Regions from separate parts of the Massilia sp. Soil_C_3 genome, predicted to be linked through region 1. Evidence: riboswitches for the same ligand, from Rfam matches in the RefSeq annotation. Region 1 holds a riboswitch; each other region holds the start of a gene.
The links. Region 1 has a riboswitch for cobalamin ahead of AC3A6F_RS21060 (cobaltochelatase subunit CobN). Riboswitches for the same ligand answer to the same signal wherever they lie in the genome.

Region 1 (7,055 bases):
TTTGTCTCTTTCTGCGGCTTTCCCCGCCATCTGCAGGCCGAGGCCAAACCCCAGGCGGGTCGGCAGGATGTCGCCGTCGACCGCGTGGAAGTTGCGGCCCGTCGGCAGCGCCTCGGGCGAGCGCAGCGGATCGTTGCCCTTGCCCGGCTCGATGTAGCGGCCATCCAGGCCGGCCAGCAGCGCCGCCATCTCGCGCCGCGGCGAGTCGCGCAGCTTGTGCGCGACGTCGGGATCGTTGATGCCGCTCTTCTTCATCGAATCGAGCATCAGGTCGAGCGATTCGCGGCTCCATGGACGGCCGAACACGTGCAGGCCGTGGGGCATGAATTTCTCTTGCAGCTTGGTCAGATAGTGGCCGATCTCGTGCGCAAGCAGGTCGTCATCGGCGGCGTCGAAGCCGATGCCGCGCACCTCCAATACGTCGGACATCGACGCTTCGAGCTCGGCGCGCAGGTTCAGGGCCACGACGCGCTCGCGCATCAGTTGCGCGGCCTGGGTCTTGAGCGATTCGGACGACGCGGCTTCGAAACTCTCGACGATCTGGCGCAGCGACAGCAGCTCGTCGTACAGCGGCGTGGTCGCCAGCGGCGGCGTCAGGTGGTCGACGATGATGGCCAGGCCGCGGCGCTTGGCCTGCGTGCCTTCGCCGACGCCGTCGACGATATACGGGTAGATGCCCGGCAGGTCGCTCGCGATCAGGCTCGGATAGTCGTCGCTCGACAGGCCGACGGCCTTGCCCGGCATGAATTCATAGGTAGAGTGGCGGCCCACGTGCACTACGGCGTCGGCCTTGAAGCGGTCGCGGATCCAGTGATAAAAGCCCAGGAACTGGTGCGGCGGCGTGATGCTGGTGTTTGCGTGCAGCAGTTCCTCGTCCACTTCCCAGCCGCGCGGCGGCTGCGGGCCGATGAAGACGTTGCCGAACACCAGGCCCGGCACCAGCATCTTGCCGCCATCGACCATTACCCTGCCCGGCGCAGGGCCCCAGCCGCGCATGCCTTCGATGCCGTAGGCGATCAGGCGTCGATAAAGGGGAGCAAGCGACTGGCATGGACGTGGCTTGACGTCGTCCAGGCAGGCAAAGTAACCCTCTTCCAGCGCATGCAGGTCGCGCGTGGCCTGGACGCGTTGCGGATGGTCGACGCCCTCGACCAGGTGCAGCAGCTCCTCGATCACGGTCTCGGCCTGCTTGCGGCCCAGCGCGCGTTCGCCGGCCTTTTCGGCCGCCAGCACGTCGGCATGCAGGCGCCCCAGCAGGCCGTCCTGCATCTCGCCCCGCACCCGCGGCGACAGGGTCGCGAACCAGCGCGCGTAATCCTGCGCCGTGACGCCATTGACGGTGCCGGCCATCTCGCGCAGGGCGGCGCGGTCTTCCGGCAGGTTGACGCCGCGCGCCATGATCATGTCGAGTAGCGCCTCGGGCGAGGCCGGCAGCTCGCCGACCGTGTAGCCGGCGGCCTTGAGGGCATGCAGCATCTCGAACAGCGAGTCCGGCACATTGAGGTTGTCGGCGCCGATGTTCTGGCGGCCCGGCGGATGGTTGTAGTAGACCATCGCGACCTTCTTGTCGGCATTCGGTTTGGCGCGCAGCGCGAGCCATCGCGCCACGCGCCCCGACAGGCGGTCGACTTCGGCCGGCAGCAGTACTGGCGGGCGGTTCTCGATGCCGGTCTGGCGGTCGCGCTGGGGCTGGCCCAGGGCCGCCACCACCATTGGCTGGCTGATGCCCTGCAGCTCGGGCAGGGCCACGCGGTACTGGACCGAATCGGGCGGCAGGCCGTCGGGCGACAGCTGCCACTGCATCGCTGTGCGGTCCGACAGGCGGATCGCCTTGAACACCGGGATGTCCAGGCGCTTGAAGGCTTCGTCCACCGCCGCACGGCCCTCTGCGGCGCCAACCACGAAGTCCTGCAGCACCACCAGCGCCGCAGGCTTGGCCGGCGCGACCAGCTGCGGCAGGCGCTCGAGCGCTTCGCGCGAGGCGCCGCCCCAGCGTGTGAGCAGCTGCACGCAGGGCTGGCCGAGCTCCTCGATGCGGCGGCACAGCGCCGCGGGCACCACGCCATCCATATTCGCCAGGTCGAGCACGACCACGGTCGGCCGGTCCTGCAGGCCGAGTTTCGAGGCATTGCCCCAGGCGGCGGCGTCCTGCAGCTCGCGCTGTCCCGCGCGCAGGCGCAGGGTGGGCTCGGGCTGCGGAGCAGCCAGGGGCGTGCCTGGCGCGAGCAGGTGCCGCATCAGCTCCGTGGTGTTGTCGACGCCGCCCGCCTGCCACACGCGGCGCGCGGCCAGCCAGTGGCGGGCGGCGGGATCGGCCTCGGCCGCCTGCAACGCGGCCGGCGGCGGCGCCTCGCCCGCCAGCTGGCGCAGCAGCTCGGGCGAGAAGCCGGCAAGGCTGCCGTTACGCGAGCGCGTCATGAGGTTCAGGGTCGCCTCGCCGTTCAGCGCCAGCACCGCGGTGTCCGGCCTGGCGTGCCGCGCCAGAGCATCCTTCATGCGGCGCGCCGGGTCGCCGAACAGCGATACCGCCAGGATGCTGTCGGCGCCGGCGATCCACTTTGCCACGTCGCGCTCACTGGCCGCCATCAGCTGGGCCGGGGTACGCAGCAGGATGCGGTCTTGCGGATGGCTGGCCAGGTGGCGGTGAGCGGCCTCGATGGCGCCCGGCGCGGCGCGCTCGGTGACCACGGCGAACAGGGTCGCGGCGCTGCTGGAAGCGCAGGCGAGCAGGAACGCCAATGCGGCGCAGATGCGGACAAGGAAAAGCGTGTTCATGTGAACGTCGACCTTTTAGCTGCGCGCCAAAGCGCGCATGACAACAGGCAGCCGCCATCCTTCCGCGATGAACAGGGACGCGTGCGCGCACGCCACGAGGGCGCACGACCGCATAGGCGAATAGCACGAGCAGCAAAAGAAGGAACAGCGAACAACCAACAGGCACGCCCTCACCCCGGGACGTACGAATGCATCGTGGATGGCCGGTCTTCTGGCTCGCCGTCTTCCTTCCCCGGTCCTGCCTTCCCGTGCACAGGGCACAGTGGCGTTCGATCGGAGTCGTCAGGCTTACAGCAGCGGGGGCTGCGCCGGACTGGCGCGCGATGGCTATCGCGCACGTCACCGGCTTCCCGTTTCACCTCCCTGCAGACGAGCAGGAAGGCACCATTCACTTGATTGGGCGCGATTCTACCGCCAAGTTCGACCAGTTGTCACCGCATTATTTTTCTTCCGCAATCGAGATTGCCCTGAAAAATAAATCGCACGGGTTTATTTACCGGGAATGGATTTATACTGGCGGCTTCCAGCCGTCCCTCCCCTTGAACGCCCGCGCCATGCCGCCCGATAACGCACCGCCTACCGCCTTTGATCCCGCCACCATGCCGCTGCTGCGCAGCGTCGGCTCGAACCAGGTCGGCATGCGCGAGTACAACGAGCGGGTCGTGCTACAGGCGATCCGCACCCATGGCAGCCTGCCCAAGGCCGAAGTCGCGCGCCTGACCAAGCTCAGTACCCAAACCGCCTCGGTGATCATCAACCGCCTGCTGGACGAGCAACTGGTGGTCAAGCGCGACGCGGTGCGCGGCAAGGTCGGCCAGCCGTCGCAGCCGATCGCCCTGAATCCGGAAGGCGCGTTCTCGATCGGGATCCAGATCGGCCGGCGCGCGCTGGACGTGGTCCTGCTCGATTTCACGGGCGCGCTGCGCTGGCAGTCGTCGACGCCCTACGCCAGCCCCGAGGTGGAACAGGTGTTCGCCGCCATCGACGCGAGGCTGCGCGAGGTGGACGACTTCCTCGGCCCGGAACTGGCGCCTCGCCTGACCGGCATCGGCCTGGCCGCCCCGCTCACACTGGGCACCTGGCACGGCCTGGAGAGCCTGTTGCCGCAAGAGGCAAAAGCCTGGCGCCGGGTCGACGTGCGCGTGCGCCTGCAGGCCATGACGCCGCTGCGCGTCGACTTCGCCAAGGACACGATCGCAGCCTGCGTGGCCGAACTGGTGGCCGGCCGCGGACGCAAGCTGAAAAGCTATCTGTACGTGTTCGTCGACACCCTGGTCGGCGGCGGCCTGGTGATCGACGGCGAGCCGCACAGCGGCCAGTTCGGCAATGCCGGCGCGATCGGTTCGATGCCCCTGGGCCTGGCCGGCACGGACGAACGCGGCGTGGCGCCGCAGCTGCTCGGCGCGGCTTCGCTGGTGCGGCTGGAAGAGATGCATGCCCAGGCCGGCCTGGAACTGCTGGCGTTCGGCGACGAACGCCTGTTGAGCGGGCCATGGGAAGCCGTGACCCGGCAATGGATCGAGGAAGCCGCCAATGCGATCACCTTCGGCGTCACCGGCGCGGCTTGCCTCCTCGACCTGGATGGCGTGATCGTCGACGGCGCCGTCAGCCGCGCCCTGCTCGAACGCCTGATCGCCGCGATGCAGGAGCAGATGACGCGCTACAGCTGGCAGGGCACCGAGCGGCCGCTGGTGATGGCGGGGACGATCGGGATGACGGCCAAGGTCATCGGCGCGGCCTACCTGCCGCTGCATGCGAACTTCGCGCCGGCGCATGGATTGTTCCTGAAGGCGGCCCGGCGCTAGCAAGGCGTGCGCGGTACCGGACCTGTTCGCGCTAGAGTATTCGCCACCATCACCATGGAGGCGATCATGTTGGCGAATATGGATGCGGCCGCAACAGTCGGCGTACGCGATATGGCTGCGGCAAGAGAGTTCTACGGCAATGTGCTGGGATTGAAGCAGGTCGACAGCGATGGCGGCGATGACGATATGGCGCTCTACCGGAGCGGCAACGCACGGGTGTTCGTCTACCGCTCGGAGTATGCCGGCACGAACCAGGCGACCGCCATCACCTGGGATGTGGGCGACAGGTTCGACGACATCGTCGCCGCACTGCAGGCCAAGGGCGCCCGCTTCGAGCATTACGACATGGGCGGCTTGCGGCGCGAGGGCGACGTCCATGTTGCTGGCCAGTTGAAGATCGTGTGGCTCAAAGACCCTGACGGAAATATCCTGAGCATCAATAGCGCCTGATGCGCTGAAAGGTGCAGGATCGGCTCAGGCAGCCCGGGCACCCCGGCTAAAGAAAAAACCCCGCAATCGCTTGCGGGGTTTTTTACTGGTTCGTCAAGCAGCGACGATTGATCTCGCCCAATACGACTTAGAACGGAATGTCGTCATCCATATCCGAGAAGTTCGGCGCCGGTTTCGGCTGCGGACGCGCGGCCGGGGCCGGTGGCGCCTGGCGCGGAGCCGGACGCTGCGGGGCCGAGTAGTCGTCGTCCATGCCGCCGCCCATGCCGCCACCCATGCTGTCGCCGCCCATGCCCTGGCGACCGCCCAGCATCTGCATGTTTTCAGCGATGATATCGGTGGCGTAGCGCTCGATGCCGTCCTTGTCGGTGTACTTGCGGGTCTGCAGGCGGCCTTCGACGTAGACCGACGAACCCTTCTTGAGGTACTGGCCCACGATTTCGGCCAGGCGGCCGAAGAAGGAAATACGGTGCCACTCGGTCAGCTCTTTCTGCTCGCCGGTGTTGCGGTCTTTGGATTTATACGAGGTGGCGACCGCGATGTTCGCGATGGCGTCGCCGCTCGGCATGTAGCGAATTTCCGGATCGCGGCCGAGGTTGCCGACGATGATGACCTTGTTGACTGATGCCATGGTGTTACTCCTGCTGGGTATGGTAAGCCCTGACTCTGCGTATTTCTAGGCGTCAGGGAACGGTGTGTTGCAGCTGACTATTATGCGGTCCGCCACCCGATTTCAGCAATCCTTTTCGTTGGCTGGCATCAGTCCGGACGCACCATCGAATCGGCTGTTTCGTTGTCGATTAATTCAGATAAATAACTGCCCTGAAAAATTATTTTCCAGTTCTGAACGCTTTGTCATTGAAGCGCCCGGGGATCGGCCCACATAGCATAGACCCGGCCTTCCTGCGCTTGTCAAAGTGGTATGCCAATTTGGCACCCCTGGTACAGCAACTACTGGATAGATGTACAGCCGAAACAAAAACGCGCTACACTTACGGGTTCTCCCCGATTGGCCCGCTTACCGCGCTGGTAGCGTTTGCGGCCCCGCAAAAACTGATAGAAAGTCTGCCCAACTTAATGGAAGAAATTCGCATTCGTGGTGCCCGCACGCACAATCTGAAGAACATCAATCTCGACCTGCCGCGCAACAAGCTGATCGTGATCACCGGCCTGTCGGGCTCGGGCAAGTCGTCGCTCGCCTTCGACACCCTGTATGCCGAAGGCCAGCGCCGCTACGTCGAATCGCTGTCGGCCTATGCGCGCCAGTTCCTGCAGCTGATGGAAAAGCCGGACGTCGACCTGATCGAAGGCCTGTCGCCGGCGATCTCGATCGAGCAGAAGGCGACCTCGCACAATCCGCGCTCGACCGTCGGCACCGTCACCGAGATCCACGACTACCTGCGCCTGCTGTACGCGCGCGTCGGCACGCCGTATTGCCCGCAGCACCCGCATGAGCCGCTGTCGGCCCAGACCGTGTCGCAGATGGTCGATGCCGTGCTCGCCATGCCGGAAGGCACCAAGCTGATGATCCTGGCGCCGGTCGTGGCCGGCCGCAAGGGCGAGCACGGCGACCTGTTCCAGGCCATGCAGGCCCAGGGCTTCGTGCGCTTCCGCATCGCCAGCGGCGTCAATGCCGCCAAGATCTATGAAATCGATGAACTGCCCAAGCTCAAGAAGACCGAGAAGCACAGCATCGACGTCGTGATCGACCGGGTGAAGGTGAACCAGGACATCAAGCAGCGCCTGGCCGAAAGCTTCGAGACCGCCCTGCGCCTGGCCGATGGCCGCGCCGTAGCCTACGAGATGGATACCGAGAAGGAAACCGTCTTCTCGAACAAGTTCGCCTGTAATGTTTGCGGCTACTCGCTGCAAGAGCTGGAACCGCGCCTGTTCTCGTTCAATAACCCGATGGGCGCCTGCCAGGAATGCGATGGCCTGGGCCATATCGAGTTCTTCGATCCGAAGCGGGTCGTGGCCTTCCCGCACCTGTCGCTGGCCTCCGGCGCCGTCAAGGGCTGGGACCGC
Region 2 (7,055 bases), on a different contig from region 1:
AGCCGCCGCGCCAGCGCGGCCGTCACCGTCGTCTTGCCCTGGCCGGACGACATCGCCGCCACCAGGGCAATACGGGCGCCCGTCACCATTCGGTCCCCGCCTGGGCAGCGATGCCCGACTTGAAAGCGTGCTTGACCACGTTCATCTCGGTGACGGTATCGGCCACCGCGATCAGTTCCGGTGGCGCGCCGCGGCCGGTGATCACCACGTGCTGCATCACCGGACGGTCGAGCAGGTCGGCGATCACGGTGTGTACGTCGAGGTACTTGTATTTCAGGGCGATGTTCAGTTCATCCAGCACCACCATGCCGATCGCGGGATCGGACAGGAACTGCTTTGCCAGCGCCCAGGCTTCTTCGGCCTTGGCGATGTCGCGTTCGCGGCTTTGCGTTTCCCAGGTATAGCCTTCGCCCATCGCATGGAAGCTCACTTCGTCGGGAAAGCGGCGCAGGAAGGTTTCTTCGCCGGTCGACAGGGCGCCCTTGATGAACTGGACCACGCCAACCTTCATGCCGTGGCCGAGCGCGCGCGCCACCATCCCGAACGCGCTCGAGCTCTTGCCCTTGCCGTTGCCGGTATTGACGATGACGATGCCGATTTCCTTGTCGGCCGAGGCGATCTTGGCGTCGATGACCGCCTTCTTGCGCTCCATGCGGGCGCGATGGCGCTCGTTCAGGGCGGCGGTCTGTTCTTGAGTCATGTCGGTCATGCGGAACCCTCCTTGGGGATGAAGATGCGGCGGCCTTCGTGTTCGATCATGTCGATCGGATGGCCAAGGTAGTCGCCCAGCAGCGCGGGGCGCATGATCTGGTCGTTGGCGCCGGCCGTCCAGCGGCCGTCACCCATCAGTAATAGTGCATGGGTAGAAATGCGACTGGCCAGGTTCAGGTCGTGGCCGATCATGACCACGGTGCGGTTCTGTTCGCGGCACAGGCGGGCCAGCAGGCCCATCACGCTCACCTGGTGCGCCAGGTCGAGCGCGTTGGCCGGCTCGTCGAGCAGCAGCAGCGGCGTCTGCTGCGCCAGCAGGGCGGCGATCGCCACGCGCTGGCGCTCGCCGCCGGACAGGGTGCGCACGTCGCGCGCGGCCAGGTCGTCCACTTCCATCGACGCCAGGGCCAGCAGGGCGGCTTGATGGTCGTCGCTGCCCTCCCAGTAGCGGTTGGCGTGGTAGGGGTGACGCGCCGACAGCACGCTCTCCAGCACCGTATAGGCAAACGCGTCGTGGCGCGACTGGGCCAGGAAGGCGCGCTCGCGCGCCAGTTCGGTCAGCGGCCAGTCCGCCACGGCGCGGCCGTTCACTTGCACCGATCCGCCGTTCGGCTGCTGCAGCCCGGCCAGCGTGCGCAGCAAGGTGCTCTTGCCGGCGCCGTTGCGGCCGATGATGCTCCAGCATTCGCCGGCGCGCGCGGTCCAGTCGAGGCCCCGCACCAGGGTGCGCTGGCCGATGGACAGCAGCAGGTCGTGGGTGGAGATTGAGTTCATTTGCGCAGGCGGTGCAGCTGGTAGAGGAAGACCGGCGCGCCGATCATTGCCGTGATGGCGCCGACCGGCAGCTGCTGCGGCGCGATGATGGTGCGCGCCAGCGTATCGCACAACACCAGGAAGGCGCCGCCGGCCAGCACCACGGCCGGGATCAGCACCCGGTGGTCGGGCCCGAAGGCGAAGCGGCAGGCATGCGGCACGATCAGGCCGACAAAGCCGATCGAGCCGGCGCTGGTGACCGCGCTCGCAGTGAGCAGCGCCGAGATAAAGAACAGGCCCTTGCGCAGCGCGCCGACGCGCACGCCCAGGGTCACCGCATTCTCTGCGTGCAGCGCGACCATATTCATGGCGCGCGCATTGCGCATGGCGAACAGCAGGCAACCGCCGAGTACCAGCCAGGGCAGCAGGCGAAGCGGCGCGCCGGCCAGGTCGCCGATCAGCCAGAAGATCATGCTGCGCAGGCGTCCCTCGGGCGCGATCGACAGCATCAGGGTGACCACCGAGCCGCACAGGGCCGAGACGATCACGCCGGTCAGCAGCAGCATCGAGGCGCCGGAGTCAAGCGCCTGGTCGCCGCGCAAGCCGCGCCGGGCCAGCAGGTAGAGCAGCATGGCCACGCCGATGGCGCCGGCCAGCGCGGCGATGTCGACCATCAGCGTGGAGGCCATCAGGAGCAGCGCCAGCAGGGCGCCGACCGAGGCGCCGGACGAGACGCCCAGCACATACGGGTCGGCCAGGGGATTGCGCAACAGCGCCTGCATCATGAGGCCGGCCAGGGCCAGCGCGCCGCCGGTCGCGAACGCCACCAGCGCGCGGCTGGCGCGCAGTTCGAGCAGCGAGGCGGAGAGCGAATCGGGCTGGCCGCCGGCGAGCTGGCGCAGGGCGTCGGGAATGTCGTCGAGCGGCACCCGGATCGATCCGGTCATGCCCGCGAACAGCAGGGTGGCAATGGAAAACGCCAGCATGGCGCCAACGATGAACGTGGCGCGCTGGCGTAGCGGCGGGACGGATGCTTGCATGCTGGCCCTGTCGATTGATCGGATGCCCGCGGCCTGGTTGCCGCGGGCAGGGGTTATAGCTTAACGGATGCCGTAGCGCAGGGCCGCAAACCAGGTGCGGCCGCTGGTGCCGTAGTTACGCGCGATCTCGTACTGCTTGTCGGCGACGTTATCCAGGCGCATCAGCAGCGACCAGTCGGGCGTGAACTGCCAGGTCGTGTGCAGGTTCAGCAGCCCGTAGCCGCCCAGGCGACGGTTGTTGGCGGCGTCATCGAAGCGTTCACCCGAGACGGTCAGTTCAACGCCGGTCTTGAGCGTGCCGATCGTGTAGTCGGCGCCGAAGTTGGCGTGCTTCTTCGCACGGCGCTGCAGTTGCTTGCCGGTGGTCTCGTCGTGCGGATCCTGCCAATCGAGGCTGGCGCGCAGGTCGACGCCCATCAGGCGGGTGCTGCCGGCCAGTGAGACGCCTTCGAGCAAGCCTTCGTTGACGTTGTAGGCGCAGCTTTTGTTGACGCCATCCGGGCATGGGGTGCTCGACACGATCATGTCGGTCAGGCGGTTGTGGAAGTACGTCGCGTCCAGCTGGTAGCCGTTGCCGTCGTAGCGCAGGCCCACTTCGCGGTTGCGGCCTTTTTCGGGTTTGTTGGTTTCCAGGCCGTAGCCGGGGAAGTACAGCTCGTTGAAGGTCGGAGCGCGGAAGCTCGTGCCGACGCTGGCGGTGGCGCGCAGGCCGTTGCCGAAGTCATAGCCGTAGCCAGCGGCGCCGGTGTTCTTGCTGCCGTAGACCGAGCGGTCGTGGCGCGCGCTGACGTCGACCAGGTGGGCGCCGCGCTTGGCCGAGTAGGCGGCCGCATACGAGTTGGTAATGCGCGAGCGCCCCATCGACGGCACTTCTTCCTTGCGGTGCGTGTACAGCAGCTGCAGCGTGTCGCGGCCGATGGCGATGTCGTTCTGCCAGCTGAACTCATCCTGCTGGGTATCGATCTGGCTGGCGCCGGATGGCGTCGCGTTGGTGAAGTTGCCCGACTTGTCTTCCGAGCGCGCGTACTGCAGCGTGCTGTGCCAGTTCGGCAGGACCTGGTTGCGCATGAAGACCGCGGCGGTGTTCAGGTCGTTGTCGCTGTGGACGTCGTAGTTGGCGGTGCCACTGTCGTACTGGCTGAACAGGCGGCTGACCAGGAACTGGGCGCCGATCTCGTGGCCTGGTGCGAGCGCCATCGTCACGCGGCCGTTGGCGTTGCGGCGGCGGTAGCCGTCTTCGTCCGGGTTGTAGCCCGAGGCGCCCGGGCGGGTGGACGAGAAGCCGTCCGAGTCCTCGTAGCCGGCGCCGAAGGCGTAGCTGATGGCGTTCGGGCCGCCGCTGCTGCCGTAGATGCCAGCATCGGCCTGGCGGGTGGCGTTGCTGCCCACGCCCACCGAACCGGTGACAACCGGGGCGCCTTCGCCCTTGCGGGTGAAGATCTGGATCACGCCGGCGACGGCGTCGGCGCCGTACAGGGTGCTGAGCGGTCCGTAGACGATCTCGATACGGTCGATGGCGCCCAGCGGGATGGCGTTCCAGCTGGCCGTGCCGGTGGTGGCCGAGCCGAAGCGCACGCCGTCGACCAGGACCACGGACTGGTTGGCGTTGGCGCCGCGGATGAAGACACTTGTGGTGGTGCCGGCCGCGCCGTTGCGCGAGATTTCGATGCCGCGCTGGCGGCGCAGGATGTCGGCCACCGAACCGGCGCCCGAGCGCGCGATTTCCTCGGCATCGATGACCGTGGTGTCGGCGATGACGTCGGCGGCACGCTGCGCGCTGCGGGTCGCGGTGACGACGACGGTGTCGGCGGTGGGGATGGCGTCAGGTGAAGGAGCGTCGGCGAAAGCGGCGGACGAGATGACGGCGAGGGCGAGCGAGACCGCGGCGGCTTGCCGGGTTACTGGAAAGTTCATGAACTGTTTCTTATCAAAGGCAACCAGCCGACGTCCCCGTAGGCCAGATTGAACGGCATCGCGCGAAGCGACGCCACCTTTTGGCCGGTATCCGGGCTGACAAGTATGGCCGTCCGACCTTCCCATGCATGCGCACAGTGGTATGAGGGGGCGGTTTGCCGCATGGCTCGTGGAGAGCATGCGGCACTTGCTTACCGTTGCGGGGGCAGCACACGTTGGCCCTTGATGGGGCTTCGTGTTTCCCGTTTAACTGCGACTGCGAACGCAGGCGCGAGCACCAAAACGCGCTCATTATAAGGCGTTGTCAGGTTTCCAGCATCATCACTTCGCCGTAGTCAATCCGGTGTGGCGCCTGGGCGGCGCGCAGCGCGGCATCGACCAGCTTGCCGCCGAGGTGCAGCGAGTGCATGAGGCGCATGGTGCCGGCGTGGCAAACGATGAGGGCCTGCGCATGCCCTTCGCGCCGGATGTCGGCATCGAAACCGGCCACGCGCGCGGCCACGTCCATCACGCTTTCGCCGCCGCCGGGACGGTAGTGCAGCAGGTCGGCGCTCCAGGCGTCGATCTCGCTGCGCGGGATGTCGTCCCAGCTACGCATTTCCCAGGCCCGGAAGTCCATCTCGGCCAGGCGCGCGTCGAAGGTTGGCGCTGGTGAGAGCCGCTGGGCCAGGACCGCGCTGCGTGCGAGTGGACTGGCGTAGACCGGCATCGCGCCGGGCAGCCCCTGGCTCGCCAATGTGGCCAGCACCCGTTCGACGTCGGCTTCGTTCGCCGCAAGGTCGCTGCGACCGTAGCAGTGCCCGGCCGGCACCTCGGGCCGCGGGTGGCGCACCAGGTAAATACGCATCAGTCCAGCGCGCCGTGTCCGAGCGTGGCGAGCACCGCGATATAGATGGCTACTTCTGCCAGCTGCTGCACGGCGCCGAGGCAATCGCCGGTATAGCCTTGCAAGCGCCGCGTGAATTTACGCGCGAGCCAGCAGGTTGCGCCAAGCGCCGCGACGGTCGCGGCGACGACGGCGGCCAGGTCGAGCAAGCCGAAGGCCAGCAGCGCGAGCGCGGGCAGCAGCACGGTGAGCGTGGCGATGCCGAATTCCCGGTCGCTCATGCGCACCGCCAGCGGCTTGGCCTTGCCCTCGGAGCGGGCGTATTCCATCTGCCAGATCAGGGATGTGGCGGCCAGTCGCGAGAGCGGATGAGCCAGCAACAGGGCGCCGATGGCGCTGGCTGGCGGCAGGCTGGCAAGCGCGGCCAACTTCGCGCCGAGCATGCACACGATGCCGATCGCGCCATAGGCGCCGACGCGCGAGTCCTTCATGATCTCTAGCGCGCGTTCCTTCGTCATGCCGCCGCCCAGGCCATCGCAGGTGTCGGCGAAGCCGTCTTCATGGAATGCGCCGGTAATGTAGATCGTGGCGGCGGTGGACAGCACGGCCGCCACCGCCGCCGGCAACCACTGCGCCGCCACCAGATACACCGCCGCACCGATGACGCCCACCACCACGCCGACCAGCGGGAAGTAGCGCGACGCGTGGTTCAACCAGGCCGGTTCGAAGCCCACCCAGCGCGGAATCGGCAGCCGCGTGAAGAACTGCAGCGCGATGAAGAACAGGCGCAGCTGGTGCGTCATGCCGAGCGTTCGCTCACTTGCGCCGAGGCGAAGGTGGCCATCTCGTTCAGGAAGTTGGCGGCGGCGTGCAGCAGGGGCAGGGCGAGCGCGCTGCCGGTGCCTTCGCCCAGGCGCAGGCCGAGGTCGAGCAGCGGGCGGGCGCCGAGCTCCTCGAGCAGCAGGGCATGGCCATGCTCGCCCGAGCAGTGCGAGAACACGCAGTAGTCGAGGATGTTCGGCTGCAGGCGCGCGGCGACCAGCAGCGCGCTGGTGACGATGAAGCCGTCGATCAGCAGCACCTTGCGCAGCTCAGCCGCCTTGAGCATGGCGCCGGCCATCATCGCGATCTCGAAGCCGCCGAAGGTGGCCAGCACCTCGAGCGGCTGCACGGCATGGGCGTGACGGGCCACGCTTGCCGCGACGACGTCGGCCTTGTGGCGAATGCCGTCCAGCGTGAGGCCGGTGCCGGCGCCGACGCAGCGCGCCAGGGGCTGTCCGGTCAGCGTGTGCATGAGGGCCGCGGCGGACGTCGTATTACCGATGCCCATCTCGCCGAAGCCGACCACGGTGCCGGGCAGGTCGCGCGCCAAGGCCATGCCGTGTTCGAGCGCCGTCGCGCATTCCTGCGCCGTCATGGCGGGTTCGATCGCGAAGTTGCGGGTGCCATTGGCGACCTTGCGATGCACGAGGCCCGCGCGGTCACCGAAATCGTGGTTCACGCCGGCGTCGACCACGTGCAGTGCGCAGCCGTTCTGGCGCGCGAACACATTGATGGCGGCGCCGTTGCCCAGGAAGTTCTCGACCATCTGCCAGGTGACGTCTTGCGGGAAGGCGGAGATCCCTTCGGCCACGACGCCGTGGTCGGCGGCGAACACCAGGATCGCGGGCCGGTCGATGCTGACCTTGGTCGAGCGCTGGATCAGGCCCAGCTGGGCGGCGAGCGATTCCAGTCGTCCCAGGCTGCCGAGCGGCTTGGTCTTGTTATTGATGGCGTCCGCCAGGGACTGGGAGAGGGCGGCGTCGGCGATA
Region 3 (7,055 bases), on a different contig from region 1:
CCCTGCCCTATCCGATGCTGGCCCCGCTGTTCGCCGACGGCGGCGTCAACGGCCTGAACAGCTTCCTCGGCCTGCCGCCCAAGCTGCTGCTGGGGATCGCGCTGATGATCAATCCGGTCGGCCTGCTGATCGGCAGCGCCGTGCTGGGCCCGCTGTCGGACGGCTTCGGCCGGCGCCGCGCCCTGCTTCTGACCACCGTCGGGGCGGCTGTGGGCCACCTGCTCACGGCCGTGGCGATGGTGATGGAATCGTATCTGCTGTTCCTGGCCGCGCGTTTCTTCACCGGTCTGCTGGAGGGCAATGGCGCGGTGATGCGGGCGCTGGTCATCGAGCGCATCAAGGGACCGCTGCGCAACCACGCGCTGTCATGGCTGAACGGCTCGTTCAACCTCGGCTGGCTGGTCGGCCCGCTGCTGGCCGGCTTCACCATGGCCTTCGGCCCGGAGTTGCCTTTCTATATCGCCGCCGGGGCCCTGCTGCTGGGGACGGTAGGCGTGCTGGCGTCGATCCCATCCACGCCGGCGCCGCCGCATTCGCACCGGTGGTGGGCGGTGGCGCGCGACCGCCACGCGCTCACCCTGCTGCGCCATGCGCCGCTGCGCACCCTGTTCACGGTGCACCTGGCATATTGCTGCGGCGTCGCCGCGCTGTATGAATTCTTTCCACTGTGGCTGGTGGACGTGGGCGGCTACGATGCGCGCCAGATTGCCATCGTCAATATGGGCATGTGCGCGCTGATGACCACGGCCGCCCTGTTCGCCGGCCATGCCAGCCGGGTCGAGGGCCGCCTGCGCGCCGGTTGGTACGCGGCCATTGCCGCCGCCGCGGTGCTGTGCGTGGGCTTCGGCAACCTGTGGGTCGGCATCGCCGGCATCGTCCTGTTCGGCGCGCCCCACGCCTTCTACAACACCGCCCTGCAAACCTGGTCGGCCGACGAGTTCGCGCAGCACGGCCAGGGTTCGGTCATGGCCCTGCTGTCCACGATCTTTTGCCTGGCGAATATCCTGATGGCGCTGGCCGGCGCCGTGCTCACGCTGATCGATACCCGGCTGGTGCTGGTGGTTGGGGGCCTGCTGACGGCCTGGGCCTCGGTGGCCCTGCGGCGCTGGAGCGCCCGTAGCCCCCGCCCGCACCTGGAAAGCACTTGACGCGCATCCGGACGTGAAAACGGCGTCCACTGGGGACGCCGTCTTGTCTTACCGTCTAGTATCATTTCCGGGTATCGATCCGGCCGTCGTGATCGGGCCGGGCGCGCACATGGGTCGCGCCGTACCACAGATGCTCCCACCAGTGATCGCGTGAGCGCACGGTCAGCAGGCACTTCTTGTCGAACCCCTGTTTGAACACTTGATCGGGACAAAGGTTCGAGGCCATCGCATGGCGCTGGTTTTCGGCATTAACGAGCGCAATGCCGAGCCAGACGGTCGTCAGGACGAAGATGAGCGCGAGCGCCCACGCGACGTGATTCACGTTACTGGTCTCGAACAAGTTTTCCTCTTTGGGTCGGGACCCTTCGTAAATCTTGAGGATCTCGCCTTCGACTTTCTCGCTCATTTTTCCTTGGCTGCCTTCGCCACCAGTGCATCGAGAACCTGGCCGGTCGCCGTCATCAGCTGGCCCATGTCCTGGATCTTGTTGGACTGCGCCACCGTTGCCGGCGACACGACGTATTTACCGTCGATCACGACGGTCGGGGTGCTGCTCGCCTTGTACGCTTCGGCGATCTGCGGCAGGCGCTTGAGCTTGGTCTGCACGCCGAACGAGTTCCACGCTTCGAGGAACTTGGCTTTGTCGAGGCCGTTCGAGGTGGCCCAGGCGATGATGTCGTCGTCCTTCGTCAGGCGCTTGCGCTCGACGTGCACGGCGCGGAACACGCGATGATGGTACTCCTCCAGCTTGCCCATGGCGTCGAGCGTCAGGAACAGGCGTGCCTCAGGATCGCTGGCGCCCTGGAACGGCAGCGGGATGCGGCGCATCACGATGTTGTCGCCCTGCTTTTTGACCCAGTTCACCAGGCTTGGTTCGAACGCATTGCACGCGCCGCAGTGGTAGGCAAAGAACTCGACCACTTCGACCTTCTTGCCCACGGTCTGGGTCGGCTGCGGGCTCGCGAGCACGGTGTATTCGGCGCCGACGCGTGGATCGGTTGGCGAAGCATTGGCGAAACCGGCAACCAGGGCGGCGGCAACGAGGGCGAAACGCAGGGTGCGCATAAAATCCTTCCAAAAGAATGAACGAACGACCGCGAGATTACCACTTTTTGCGGTTCCCCTGTCCCAGGAGCACGATTTTTTGCATTTGCTTACGGCTGAAACAAAGAGCGTGGTGACTTTCAATCTACGCCGGCGGCGTGAATAGTCAAGTCACCGGGGCCGGCGCCCGCGCGCCTGTTCGAGCATCGCGCACAACTGCGCCGCACCCTCGGCCGTACGCGGCCCCGCCCGGTTGGTCAAATCGCCATCGATCGTGAAGATATTGTCACGCCGGACAGCGGTCATGCCCTTGAACGTCTGCCACATCTTCCCGCCCGGATCGTCGGGCTTGGCGCGCCCGCCGACCAGGATGACTTCGGGATCGGCCTCGATCACCGCCTCGACGCCGACCTCGGGCGCGATCGTCTTCACCGCGCCGAACAGATTGCGGCCGCCGCACAGGCGCATCATGTCGCTGGCGATGTGGTCGTCATTGAGCGTGTAGAGCGGCCGCGGCCACACCTGGTAGAACACGCCTACCTGCGGCCGGCTGGCGTAGCGCGCCTCGAGCGCCGCGATCCGGTCGCCATAGTCGCGCGCCGCCGCCTGCGCCGCCGGTTCGGTGCCGAGCAGCCGGCCCAGGCGCAGCAGGCTGTCGCCGATCTGGACCAGCCGCCCCGGCTCGCTGTGGTAAACCGGGATCCCGAGCCGCTCCAGCTGCTCGACCTGGCGCGTCGGGTTGCCGCTGTGCCAGACCACGACCAGGTCGGGCTTGAGCGCCAGCACGCGCTCGAAGTCGAGCTTGTTATAACTGCCCACCTGGGGCAGCTTCTTGGCTGCCTCCGGGTAGTCGCTATAGTTGACGGCGCCGACCACGCGCGCCCCGCCGCCGGCCGCGTACAGCAGCTCGGTGACGTGCGGCGCCAGCGACACCACGCGCCGGGCCGGCTGCGCCAGCGTCACCGTGCGGCCGACGTCGTCAACCACCGTGACGCTGGCGCCGGCGAAGGCCGGCAGCACCGCCAGCACCAACCCGATCAGACGCTGCATGGCGTCAGAAATCGAAGCGCAGCGACAGTTTCAGTTGGCGGCCGTCGCTCGGATAGATGCCGTCACGGCAGCTGAAGGCCTGGCTGTAGTACTGGCGGTCGGCCAGGTTCAGGCCCGACACCGCCACTTCCCACGGGCCGAAGCGGCGCGCATAGCGGGCGTCGATCGTGGTGAACGATGGAATGCGGGTGCTGCAACCGTTGGTGAAGTCGTTGCCGTAGCGCTGGCTGTCGACCCACTGGGCGCCGATGTCGGCGGTCTGGCCGTCGCCCGGCGTCCAGGCCAGGCGTGCGGTGACGACGTGCTTCGGCACCAGCACCATCTCGCGGCCGGCGTTGGGGCCGTCGCGGAACTCGGCCTGCACGTATTGCCACGAGCCGGTCAGGCGCCAGGCGTCGGCGAAGGTCGCCTGCCCTTCCAGTTCCACACCCTGGCGGCGGGTCGGATCCAGGTTGGTGTTGGCGCCAAAGCCGATGGTCGGATCGTAGTAGATCTCGTTGGTCAGGCGGTGGCGGAACACGCGCGCAGTCGCTTTACGCGCCTCGGTGCCGGCGACCACGCCCAGCTCCAGGTCGCGCGAGGTTTGCGGCTCCAGCACGTCCAGGGTCGAACGGTAGGAGTTCTCGTCGATGTTGGCGATGCGATAGCTGCGGCCGGCCTTGGCGAACACGGTTACCTGCGGCATCACGTCGATGCTGCCTTCCACGGTCCAGGCGTTGAGCGACTGCTTGCGGTGCTCGCCAAGGACAGCCGGGAAAGCCAATGGGTCGCTGTAGTCCTTCTCGAAGCGTTCATGACGGCCGCCGACCGCCAGGCGGGCATTGTGCGGCGCGTGCCAAAGCAGTTCGTCGCGCAGGTAGAAGGCTTTCGAGTCCTGGCGCGCGGAGCCGGCCGAGAAATCGGAGGCGACGTCGCGCTCCCAGCGGATCAGGTCGATGCCGGTGACGAACTCGTTGCGCTTGTCGCCGAAATCAGCCGTGTGGCGCACGCGCGGCGAGAACTGGGTCTGCTCTGCCCCGTAGACCGACGTCGACGGCGCGCCGAAATCGTAGGTGGACGAGACTTCACGTTCGCGGTGCGACAGCTCGGCCGCCAGGTCGAACGCGCCGATGCGGTGCTCGACGAAGGCGGTCACGCGGTCGGTGTCGAGCGAGCCGTAATCCTTCGGCTTGTTGCTCTGGGTTGGAATGCTCAGGAATTGCGCTTCGTTCAGCGAACCTGGCAGGCGCGAGTCGGAACGCGAGCTTTCGAAACGCAGGCCGGCGCGGCCGTTAGGCGCATACGCATACTGCACGCCGCCACTGAAGCTGGTCTGTTCGTACTTGTTGTTGTCGCGGTAGTTATCGGTGCTGCGATCGGCCACTGCGGCGTCGAATGACCATGGACCGGCGCCGTGGGTGATCGAGGCGCGCAGGTCGCGGTGGTCGAAGCGGCCGGCTTCGGCGAACAGCGAACCGTGCGTACCGGCGCTGCCGCCGCGGCGGGTGACGATATTGATCACGCCGCCGGTCGCGCCGTCGCCGTACAGCACGCTGCTGCCGCCGCGCGTGATCTCGATGCGCTCGACCGTGTCCACGGGAATGGTCGACAGCACGGTGTGCGCCAGCTCGTTCTCGTTCAGGCGCACGCCGTCGACCAGCACCACCGTGTTCTGGGCGCTATTGGTGCCGAAGCCGCGCAGGTCGAGGCCGAAGTCGGACGAGCCGTCGAGGCTCTGGCGGCCGAACACGCCGCCGATCTTGCGGATCGCCGCATTGACGTCGGTGGCGCCGGCGCTGCGGATCTGCTCGGCGGTGATGACGGTGGCGCCGATCGGCGTGGCCTGGGCCGGGAAGCGCGGGCCGGTGATGAGGACCGATGGCAGGGAGGACTGCGCGCTGTCCTGGGCGGCGGCATAAGTCGTAAACAGGGCGAAGGCGCAAGCCAGTGCGAGTGGCGCGCGGCGCGGTGCAGCTGCAAAAATCATGATGAATGTGTTCTCGATAAAAGGCACCGGCCCGCGTCCCCGCAGGCCAGAGTCAACGGAAACGCCTGGCGCTTCCACCTGCTTTGGCCGGTATCCGGGCTGGCAAGCATGACGGCCTCACCTTCCTGCGCGGCATGCACAGTGGTTATCGAGACCGCCTGCCACGCTGCACATGCAGGCGTGGCGCTTGTTGACCGTTGCGGGGGCAGCACACTTCCATGACGGCGCGTGGCGCGGCCATGTCGTGTTTCCCGTTTAACTTCGCGCACCTGGGTGTGCGCGAGAGCACCAAAACGGGGCGATTATACCTTGACAAGGTGCGCCCCTGCCCGGCCGCCGGCAGCTTGCCGCGGGATCGGCTACCATCGTTGTTTTCGTGCTTCAAGAGGAGCGATGATGGCGCGCTTACTTACCTTGCCCACCTATTTCGTTTCGCACGGCGGCGGCCCCTGGCCCTGGATGCGCGAGCAGTACGGTTCGGCCTATGACCAGTTGGCCAATTCACTGGCCGCGCTGCGCGCAGAGGCGGGAGAAACGGTGCGCGCGGTGCTGGTCGTGACCGCCCACTGGGAGACGCCGCAGTTCATGGTGTCGTCGGGCACGGCGCCCGGCATGATCTACGACTATGGCGGCTTCCCGCCGCACACCTATCAGGTGAAGTACCCGGCGCCGGGCGAGCCGGCGCTGGCGCGGCGCGTGGCCGACCTGCTCGAGGCCGCGGGGCACCCCGCCACGCTGGACGCCGAACGCGGCTTCGACCATGGCACGTTCTCGATGCTGTACCCGGTCTATCCGGAAGCGCGCATGCCGGTGGTGCAGCTGTCGATCCGGCGCGACCTGGATCCGGCCACCCACCTGGCGGCGGGCCGCGCGCTGGCGCCGCTGCGCGACGAGGGCATTCTGATCATCGGCAGCGGGCTGTCTTATCACAACCTGCGCCAGTTCGGGCCGAACGGACGCGAGGCCTCCCAGGCCTTCGATGGCTGGCTGCAGCACGCGCTGCTCGAACTGGATCCGTCTCAACGCGAACAAGCCTTGCTGCGCTGGGACACGGCGCCGCAGGCACGGGCGGCGCATCCGCGCGAGGAACACCTGATTCCGCTGATGGTGGCATTGGGGGCGGCCGAACAGGAGGCAGCGGCCTGCGTTTATCATGAAGACGCGTTCATGGGGAATCTGGCGGTGTCGAGTTTCAGGTTCGGAGAGCCGCCGCAGGCTTGAAGAGTCCGCTGCCTCAAAACGTCGTACCCGCGAAGGCGGGTACCCAAGTTTGTGCGCGTTACGACAACGCAAGCAGTACTTAGGTACCCGCCTTCGCGGGTACGACGGAGGCTAACGCTGGAAACGCACGCCAGAGGCGAGCCTTACGTCCCGCGCTTGCCGCGCGCCGCTTCCTCGGCCTTGGCGGCGGCCTTCTCGGCCGCGATGCGGGCCTTTTCGGCCACCTCGGCCTCGTGCTGGGCCAGGCTGGCTGCACGCGACTCGGGCGTTTCGAGGCTGATGCGGCCCAGTGCGCCCTGGCGATAGTCCTGCAACAGGGTGTGTGCAGCTTTCTCGTAGTCGAAGTCGCCGCCGCGCACGCGGAAGCCACGGCGCTGCGCCACGCCCTCGACCACTGCCACGCCGTCCATGCCTTCGGTCTTGAAGCCGTAGCGTGCGGTCAGCAGCTGCGGGTAGCGTTGCAGCAGCAGTTCGCCCAGGTACTCGGCCACTTCTTCCTCGACCAGCGCATTGGTGCCGATCGCGTGGCTGGCGGCCAGCATCAGGCCGTCGCTGGCCATGGCGATCTTTGGCCACAGCATGCCGGGCGTGTCGACCAGCACCACGTTCTTGTTCAGGTACAGGCG

Region 2: another riboswitch for cobalamin. It lies ahead of AC3A6F_RS25135 (TonB-dependent receptor domain-containing protein); the one in region 1 lies ahead of AC3A6F_RS21060 (cobaltochelatase subunit CobN).
Region 3: another riboswitch for cobalamin. It lies ahead of AC3A6F_RS04000 (TonB-dependent receptor family protein); the one in region 1 lies ahead of AC3A6F_RS21060 (cobaltochelatase subunit CobN).

Annotation. Positions count from the first base shown of each region.
Region 1 is NZ_JBDGJG010000010.1:141,209-148,263, reverse strand. Features, by position in the region: gene AC3A6F_RS21060 (cobaltochelatase subunit CobN) at 1-2,775, opposite strand, end outside; cobalamin riboswitch at 2,960-3,179, opposite strand; gene AC3A6F_RS21055 (ROK family transcriptional regulator) at 3,330-4,580, shown strand; gene AC3A6F_RS21050 (VOC family protein) at 4,647-5,030, shown strand; gene ssb (single-stranded DNA-binding protein) at 5,158-5,661, opposite strand; gene uvrA (excinuclease ABC subunit UvrA) at 6,108-7,055, shown strand, end outside.
Region 2 is NZ_JBDGJG010000017.1:324-7,378, reverse strand. Features, by position in the region: gene AC3A6F_RS25155 (cobyrinic acid a,c-diamide synthase CobB) at 1-89, opposite strand, end outside; gene cobO (cob(I)yrinic acid a,c-diamide adenosyltransferase) at 83-709, opposite strand; gene AC3A6F_RS25145 (ABC transporter ATP-binding protein) at 706-1,485, opposite strand; gene AC3A6F_RS25140 (FecCD family ABC transporter permease) at 1,482-2,504, opposite strand; gene AC3A6F_RS25135 (TonB-dependent receptor domain-containing protein) at 2,565-4,418, opposite strand; cobalamin riboswitch at 4,484-4,715, opposite strand; gene AC3A6F_RS25130 (histidine phosphatase family protein) at 4,723-5,265, opposite strand; gene AC3A6F_RS25125 (adenosylcobinamide-GDP ribazoletransferase) at 5,265-6,047, opposite strand; gene cobT (nicotinate-nucleotide--dimethylbenzimidazole phosphoribosyltransferase) at 6,044-7,055, opposite strand, start outside.
Region 3 is NZ_JBDGJG010000002.1:231,958-239,012, reverse strand. Features, by position in the region: gene AC3A6F_RS04020 (MFS transporter) at 1-1,148, shown strand, start outside; gene AC3A6F_RS04015 (hypothetical protein) at 1,210-1,554, opposite strand; gene AC3A6F_RS04010 (thiol:disulfide interchange protein DsbA/DsbL) at 1,551-2,213, opposite strand; gene AC3A6F_RS04005 (cobalamin-binding protein) at 2,364-3,242, opposite strand; gene AC3A6F_RS04000 (TonB-dependent receptor family protein) at 3,247-5,208, opposite strand; cobalamin riboswitch at 5,277-5,516, opposite strand; gene AC3A6F_RS03995 (DODA-type extradiol aromatic ring-opening family dioxygenase) at 5,605-6,429, shown strand; gene ylqF (ribosome biogenesis GTPase YlqF) at 6,573-7,055, opposite strand, start outside.